Regions from separate parts of the Arthrobacter vasquezii genome, predicted to be linked through region 2. Evidence: predicted binding sites of a transcription regulator. Region 2 holds the regulator's gene; the other holds the start of a gene.
What was found. The regulator HrcA, encoded in region 2, represses chaperone genes, less so after heat shock. The targets are predictions, from matches to a motif close to TTNGCACTCGNNNNNNNCGAGTGCNAA.

Region 1: a site for HrcA is predicted at 2,298-2,324, ahead of groL (chaperonin GroEL). Genes of this name have one in related genera too.

What each region holds. Positions count from the first base shown of each region.
Region 1 covers NZ_JAROKN010000039.1:18,219-22,429, forward strand. Annotated here, with positions in the region: gene P4U43_RS13005 (uracil-DNA glycosylase) at 1-680, opposite strand, end outside; gene P4U43_RS13010 (DUF3263 domain-containing protein) at 806-1,111, shown strand; gene P4U43_RS13015 (LytR C-terminal domain-containing protein) at 1,148-1,840, shown strand; gene P4U43_RS13020 (cold-shock protein) at 1,967-2,173, shown strand; gene groL (chaperonin GroEL) at 2,473-4,107, shown strand.
Region 2 covers NZ_JAROKN010000002.1:8,892-13,102, reverse strand. Annotated here, with positions in the region: gene P4U43_RS01155 (16S rRNA (uracil(1498)-N(3))-methyltransferase) at 1-710, opposite strand, end outside; gene dnaJ (molecular chaperone DnaJ) at 726-1,853, opposite strand; gene hrcA (heat-inducible transcriptional repressor HrcA) at 1,920-2,936, opposite strand; gene P4U43_RS01140 (DUF3097 family protein) at 3,081-3,932, shown strand; gene P4U43_RS01135 (DUF4870 domain-containing protein) at 4,052-4,211, shown strand, end outside.

The sequences.
Region 1 (4,211 bases), on a different contig from region 2:
AAGGGCCGGGAGCCGAAGAAGCCGCGGGAGGCTGATAAGGGACTCGGGTGAGCGGACTCGACGAGCGGCGTAGAGCCCAGCAGCGGCTTGAGCTGCTGTGCCTCGCGGCCCCACAGAATGGCAACCAGCGGCTGGTCACGGGCAACCAGAGCCCGGACGGCGGCATCAGTGACTGCGTTCCAGCCAAGCTTCCGGTGGGAACCCGTTTCACCCGCTCGGACTGTGAGGACCCGGTTGAGCAGCAAGACCCCCTCGTCAGCCCAGCACGAAAGGTCACCGTGGCTGGGTGCCGGTGCCCCAAGATCCGTAGACAGCTCCCTGTAGATGTTGACCAGGCTGCGCGGCAGTTTGGTTTGCCGGGTAACGGAGAACGCCAGACCGACGGAGTGTCCGGGAGTGGGGTAGGGGTCCTGGCCGACGATGATGACCTTGACGTGGTTGAGTGGATAGGTGAAGGTCCGCAGTATGTGGTCCGGGCGCGGCAGCACGTGGGCGCCGGCCGCTTGCTCGAGAGCCAGATCCCGGGCCAGCTGGTGAATCTGTGGCTGAACGGGCTGAAGCGCTGCCGCCCAGTCGGAAGCCATGATTTCCTCGAGCGTCGCCGGAGCGGCGAACGGCAGCGCTGCGCCCGTGCCGGAAGGAATGGACAGGGTGGTGCCGCCGTCGTCGTCGTCGTTCATGGTTCTATCTTTGCCCGGATGGGCACTCAAGCTCCACCGCGGGTAAATGACAACGGTGTGATTCGCCACTACCATGGGGAAAGTAAATTGGGCGGAAACGGTGGATTGGACGGTGTGTCGTGAGCATGCAGGGACCGGCGCAGACAGACCAGAACGGCCACGCCGCGGGCTTGCGGGAGTCAGGCCTGGGTGAGCGGGAAGAGCGGATACTTGAGCTCGAGAGACAGTGGTGGAAATACTCGGGGGCCAAAGAGCAGGCCATTCGTGAGCTGTTTGATCTCTCTGCCACGCACTACTACCAGATCCTCAATGCGCTTATCGATACAGAAGCCGCGCTTGCCCATGACCCGATGCTCGTGAAGAGACTGCGTAGACTACGTACAACCCGCCAACGCGCCCGATCAGCGCGCCGTCTTGGCGTCGATGTTTAGCACCCACGTCCACCCAATCCGAGGATTCCCCGCACCATGACCCAATACCCCCGCGACGAATTCGACCAGGTTCCCGAATCCGCCGCCCGGCAGGGAGTCCACCGCGAGCGCATTGTGCCTACGCGATCTAGCGGTCTGGCATTGAAGGTTGTTGCGGGAGTCCTGGTCCTCGCGGTTGGCCTGGCCGCATACTTCCTCTTTCCGCGCCTTGGGCTTGGGCAGGCCAGCGATGTCACTCCGGGGAGCACCAGTTCTGCGCCGATGCCGTCCATCACGGCCGAGGGGGCGGAGGGAGAACCCAGCGAAGACGCCAGTGAATCTGCGGAGCCCACGGAATCTGTGTCGCCCAGTGCCGCACCCACTCCCGGGGAAGAGCCGACTGCCGGCTCGGAACCGACAACCGAAGAGGAACCGACAGCCGAGGCAACCGATTCGCCGTCAGAAGCGGCAGCAGTCGTCGACATCACCCAGCCGGTTGCCGTGCTGAACGCCACCGCGGTCAGTGGGCTGGCAAGCACAGCGGCGGGCAGGCTGCAGGCGGATGGCTGGAACGTGACCCAGATCGGCAACTGGTCCGGCCAGCAGCTGCAGGGGTCCATCGTGCTCTACAACGCAGAGGAGCAGCGCCCCACGGCTGAGGCGCTCGCCGGTGCCCTTGGTATCGGCGCTGTCCAGGGCAATGCGGGTTTCGGCGATATCACGGTGGTGGTCGGCCCCGGCTTCCAGTGAGCCGCCCGGTTAAGGATCAATAACATTCACTGTGTTCCGCATCACTGCTTTCGAGTTCTGGGATTAGATGTATCTCAGCCCCGCCGTCAATAGTTAAGCGGGGGATCTACATAGTGGGAGAACAACATGGCGCAGGGAACCGTGAAATGGTTCAACGCTGAAAAGGGGTACGGCTTCATCACTGTCGATGAGGGCGGGGCGGATGTCTTTGTGCACTGGTCCGCAATAGACATGGAGGGCTACCGTGCACTCGATGAGGGCCAGCGGGTCCAATTCGAAATCGGAGAAGGCCAGAAGGGCCCGCAGGCGGAGGCCGTGCGGCTCGCATCCTGAGCAACCCAAGCAACACTGAACAACGACGGCGCGCTTCCCCTGTCAGGGCTGGTGCGCCGTCGTCGTTGTTTTTCCCCAAGGCGAAACAGCTTGCACTCGCAGTGTGTGAGTGCTAATTATTGTCTTAGCACTCTGGTGTGACGACTGCTAAGACGCCACACTGGGAGTGAACCAGGCAACCTCTGTGGTGAGGGCTGGTTGGGGAGGTACAGAGATCCTCCCGGATCAGTCCGTCCGTCGCGGGCATCACAGGCCGGTAGCAGCATACGCATGACCGTCCCGAAAGGACCTACGCCGTTATGGCCAAGATCATTTCTTTTGATGAAGAGGCACGCCGCGGCCTCGAGCGCGGATTGAACATCCTCGCTGACGCAGTCAAGGTTACGCTGGGCCCCCGCGGTCGCAACGTTGTCCTTGAGAAGAAGTGGGGCGCTCCCACGATCACCAACGACGGCGTTTCCATCGCCAAGGAGATCGAACTCGACGATCCGTTCGAGAAGATCGGCGCCGAGCTGGTCAAGGAAGTTGCAAAGAAGACCGACGACGTCGCCGGTGACGGAACCACCACCGCCACCGTCCTCGCCCAGGCACTCGTCAAGGAAGGCCTGCGCAACGTAGCCGCCGGTGCTGATCCGCTGAGCCTCAAGCGCGGAATCGAGAAGGCAGTTGACGCCGTCACCGCCGAGCTTCTCACCTCCGCCAAGGAGATCGAGACCAAGGAAGAGATCGCAGCTACGGCTTCGATCTCCGCCGGTGACCAGCAGATCGGTGACCTCATCGCTGAAGCCCTCGACAAAGTGGGCAAGGAAGGCGTTATCACCGTCGAGGAGTCCAACACCTTTGGACTCGAGCTTGAGCTCACCGAGGGTATGCGCTTCGACAAGGGTTACATTTCCGGCTACTTCGTCACCGACGCAGAGCGCCAGGAGACGGTCCTTGAAGACCCCTACATCCTGATCGTCAACTCGAAGATTTCCAACGTCAAGGATCTTGTCGCTGTTCTTGAGAAGGTCATGCAGTCCGGCAAGCCGCTGCTGATCATCGCCGAAGACATCGAGGGCGAAGCCCTGGCTACCCTCGTGGTCAACAAGATCCGCGGCACCTTCAAGTCCGTTGCCGTCAAGGCACCGGGCTTCGGCGACCGCCGCAAGGCTCAGCTGGCTGACATCGCCATCCTGACCGGGGGCCAGGTCATCGCCGAGGAAGTTGGCCTCAAGCTGGAGAACGCAACCCTGGATCTTCTGGGCCAGGCACGCAAGGTTGTTGTCACCAAGGACGAGACCACCATTGTCGAGGGTGCCGGCAATGCCGAGGAGATCGCCGGCCGGGTTGCGCAGATCCGCGCCGAGATCGAGAACTCCGACTCGGACTATGACCGCGAGAAGCTGCAGGAACGTCTGGCCAAGCTGGCAGGCGGCGTTGCAGTCATCAAGGCCGGAGCCGCAACCGAGGTTGAGCTGAAGGAGCGCAAGCACCGCATTGAGGACGCCGTCCGCAACGCAAAGGCTGCTGTTGAAGAAGGCATTGTTGCCGGTGGCGGCGTGGCCCTGATTCAGGCCGGCGCCAAGGCATTCGCCAACCTCAACCTTGAGGGCGACGAGGCAACCGGTGCAAACATTGTTCGCATCGCCATCGACGCTCCCCTCAAGCAGATCGCTTTCAATGCTGGCCTCGAGCCCGGCGTTGTGATCGAGAAGGTTCGCGGACTGCCCGCAGGCCATGGCCTCAACGCCGCAACCGGCGATTACGAGGACCTTCTGGCTGCCGGCGTGAACGACCCCGTGAAGGTTACCCGCTCTGCACTGCAGAACGCTGCCTCCATTGCGGGCCTGTTCCTTACCACCGAAGCTGTTGTCGCGGACAAGCCTGAGAAGGCTGCTCCCGCAGGCGGCGGCGACGAAATGGGCGGCATGGGCGGGATGGGCGGCTTCTAAGCTTCCCAGCCTCACCAGCAGGAATACCTGCGAAGACAGTTACACCAAAGGCCGATCCCTTACAGGGGTCGGCCTTTGGGCTGTGCGAGCCGGAAGATTCGTGC
Region 2 (4,211 bases):
CCCGCTGTTGAAGCTCGCAGGACGTTGGTACCAAGTTGCGCCGGAACCGCCCCTGCGTTGGCCAATACACCGAGCTCTTCGGGGCTGATACCGCCCTCCGGACCCACAATCACGGCCAGCGTTTCCGACGTTGCTAACGTACTCCGACCCCAATATTCCGCGAGCGACTCGCTCGCCTCCTCGTGTAGCACAACCGGGTGCTGGACGCCGCCCAGCCAGTGTCCCAGGCCCTTGGTGTCCAGCGCATCGAGTACCTCCGGCACACGTGCGCGCCGACTCTGCTTCGATGCGGCACGAACGAGGGACTCCCACTTGGTACGGCCTTTGATTGCCTTCTCGGCACGCCACCGTACGATACTTCGATCCGCCTGCCAGGGAAGCACCGCGTCAACACCGAGTTCCGTCGCCGCCTCAACTGCCAGTTCCGCCCTGTCCCCCTTCGCCAACGCCTGCACCAGGACCAGCCGCATCGCGGGAGGCGAATCGAATGAGAGCCTGTCCACGGTCACCACCACTGCACCGTGAGTTGCTTCGACAACGGTGCAGCTCAAGCGGTGTCCTTCTCCATCAAGGACATCGATCTCTTCACCCGGCCTAACCCGCTTCACGGCTGCGGCATGATGCGCCTCCGGACCGCGCAGCGTCAGACTGCCGCCGACGGCAGCGGTTTGCACATCGGTCGGATCGCCGAAGAAGGCCTGGTTGGTCATTGTCCGATAACCCGGCTATAGATTCCCGAGGCGTTCACGAAGGCGGGCAAAAACTCCTGATCCGCTGCTCGCCAGCTGGCCCTCGGTAAATTCTTCGCCGCGCATTTCCGCAAGGCGCCGAAGCAGTTCTTCCTGTCCGCTGTCGAGGTTCCGCGGCGTTTCCACGCTCAAATGCACCAGCAGGTCCCCTCTGCCGTATCCGCGCAGGTGGGTCACCCCAAGGCCGCGAAGGGTAATCACTTCGCCCGACTGCGTGCCGGGCTTGATCGTGAGTTCCTGATCACCGTCGAAGCTCTTCATTATCACGTTGGTGCCGAGGGCCGCAGCTGTCATCGGCACGCTCAGGGTCGCGTGAAGGTCGTCGCCCTCACGAAGGAAGGTCGAGTCGCTGTTGACCCGAATCTCTACGTAGAGATCGCCCTGGGGACCGCCGGCCGTGCCGACCTCGCCCTGGCCGGCGAGCTGAATACGGGTACCTGTAGCGACACCCGCGGGCACCTTGATGGTGAGGCTTCGGCGGGAACGGATGCGGCCATCCCCATTGCATTCGTTACAGGGATGCGGGATGACGGTTCCGTACCCCTGGCAGGTGCCGCAGGTCGCCGTCGTCATTACCTGACCGAGGATGGACCGAACCGCACGCTGCACCTGACCGGATCCGCCGCAGATATCACAGGTTCGCGGGGAAGTACCCGGCTGGGTACAGGATCCATCGCAGGTAGGACACACCGCCGCTGAATCTACCTCGATCTTCTTGTTGGTACCAAAGACCGCATCCTTCAGATCGATCCGGACGGCTATCAACGCGTCCTGACCGCGTTGGGTTCGGGATGGGGGGCCGCTGGGACCGCCTCCGCCGAAGAATGTCTCGAAAATGTCCTGGAACGCAAAGCCCGAGCCGGAATAACCGGCACCGAATCCATTGTCGGTGCCGTTTTCATTACCGGTGGTGTCGTAGACGCGCCGCTTCTGGGGATCCGAGAGTACCTCGTACGCGCGCGTGACGAGCTTGAACTCCTCAGCTGCTTCCGTGCCGACGTTGACGTCCGGGTGGAGCTTGCGGGCAAGCTTCCGGTATGCCTTCTTGATTTCTTCGCCGCTGGCGTCGCGTGCAACGCCAAGGACCTCGTAGTGATTACTCACTCCTGCACATCACTTCCTGTTATCTCACCGCGTGAGCGGCTGGGCTTCATGGGCTCCGTCATCCGGTCAAGATTCATCGAGGATGCGGGAAAGGTAGCGGGCCACCGCTCTCACGGCGGCCATGGTGGTCGGGTAATCCATTCTCGTGGGGCCAAGCACTCCCACCTTTGCCAGTGAATCCGGTCCATAGCCGGTAGCAATCACGGAGGCTTCGGCCAAACCGCCATACGGGTTCTCCCGGCCGATGCGGACCGAGATGCCCAGAGCATCCTGCCCCATCTCGGAAAGCAACCGAAGCATGACAACCTGTTCCTCAAGCGCTTCCAGGACCGGACCAATGGTTAAAGGAAAGTCGAGGGTTGAGCGGGCGAGGTTGGCCGTGCCCGCCAGCACGATCCGGTCTTCCCTGTTAGCGGCTGACAACTGTTCCAGGCTGTGTCCAATTGCCTGGCCGAGAGATTGCAGCGAGGGGGGAAGATCCGCAATGCACGCACCGAGTTCCTGGGGAACCGACGGCAGACGAACACCGGAAACCCTTTCCAGAAAATGCTGGCGCAGGTCGGCCAGGTCATTTTCCTGTGCCTCGGCGGGCACGGATACTACGCGCTGCTGCACAGCGCCGTTCGTGGAGATCAGCACCACGAGCGCGCGACCGGGAGCGAGCAGCACGAGTTCGATGTGGCGGACGGACGCCGTGCCCAGGTGCGGGTACTGCACGACCGCAACCTGATTGGTGAGTTGGGCGAGCAGACGGACGGTGCGGTCGAGGACGTCGTCGAGATCGTCTGCGCCCTCGAGGAGTGCGCGGATAGCCCGCTTTTCCGGGGCCGACAGCGGCTTGACCTCGGCGATCCGGTCGACGAACAACCGATAACCCTTGTCGGTCGGGATGCGGCCGGAACTGGTATGCGGGGCTGTGATCAGGCCCTCTTCTTCCAGAAGTGCCATGTCATTGCGGATTGTTGCCGAAGATACGCCCAGCCTGTGGCGCTCGACCAGCGCCTTGGATCCCACCGGCTCGCGGGAATGGACGTAATCCTCAACGATGGCCCGCAGGACTTCAAGCCGCCTGGGTTCGCTCATGTTCACCTCCGATGTACTTTCCTGCCCTGTTTCTGAGTTAGCACTCAACACACCTAAGTGCCAAGTCTAATACGATCGAGGCGATTGTTAGCATTGGCTCTGCCTGTTCCGAAGGCAGGGATTTGTGGAAGCGAGCGAAGTCACATGTCGTATCACGAGTGGGGAGCACAGGATCTTACCGGACCCCGGGCCGCCCCGGCCGCCAAGGTCGAAGCCCGTCCCGGCGTCGTCCTTGAAGACGTGCAGAGCGGATTCGTCGGGGAGATCCTGCGCACGGAGAAGGCAGGTGGGATGCACGTGATGGTCCTTGAGGACCGCCGCGGCAAGCGACGCACTTTTCCGCTCGGCTTCGGCTTCCACCATGAAGGTTCGCCGGTGGAACTGATTCCTGCCCGCGCGCAGTCAGCAGCACAGCTGAGAACGGCGTCGGGCTCTGTCCGGGTTGCCGGAGCGCGGGCGCGCACGGCTCGGGCCAGCAGGATCTGGGTCGAGGGCAAACACGATGCCGAGCTGGTGGAGAAGGTGTGGGGAGACGACCTGCGGGTTGAGGGCATCGTGGTGGAGCCGTTGCATGGCGTAGACGATCTGGCAGCAGCCGTGCGGGACTTTGCTCCCTCCGCCGGACGCCGCCTGGGTATCCTCGTCGATCATCTACTGCCCGGCACCAAGGAAGCCCGGATCGCGGCCGGGGCGATGACGGTGGCGGGCGCCGCCGGGAACGTACTGATTGTCGGGCACCCCTACGTCGATGTGTGGCAGGCTGTGAAGCCGCGTGCTCTTGGTCTTGATGCCTGGCCGGTAATACCCCGCGGCGAGGACTGGAAGACGGGGATATTGAGCCGGTTAGGCTGGCCGCACTCCACGCAGGCGGATGCCGCGAACGGCTGGAAGCGCATCCTCAACGGCGTCAGCACCTACGCTGATCTCGAACCGACGCTGCTCGGGCGCGTCGAGGAAGTCATCGATTTCCTCACTGCACCGGGAGCCGGCGCATAGCCATTGAAGGCTTCGTCGCGGCACACGCGACTGCGCCCGGCCGGTACACCAAGTACCCTTGAGGAAGTAAGTTCCGCTTGTGTGAGCGGTGAAGTCCGAACAGCCCGAAGGAAGTACCGTTGCCTAACAGCGCAGACCGGCACGGTGACGCCCAGTCACGACCGGCGCCCCGGGACTCTGATCCCGCGTTCCAGGGTGCCAGTTCCAGTGCGCCACCGCTGAGTCCGTCGGAAGACCGTCAGTGGGCAACGCTGTCCCACTTCCTCGGCATCCTGGGGT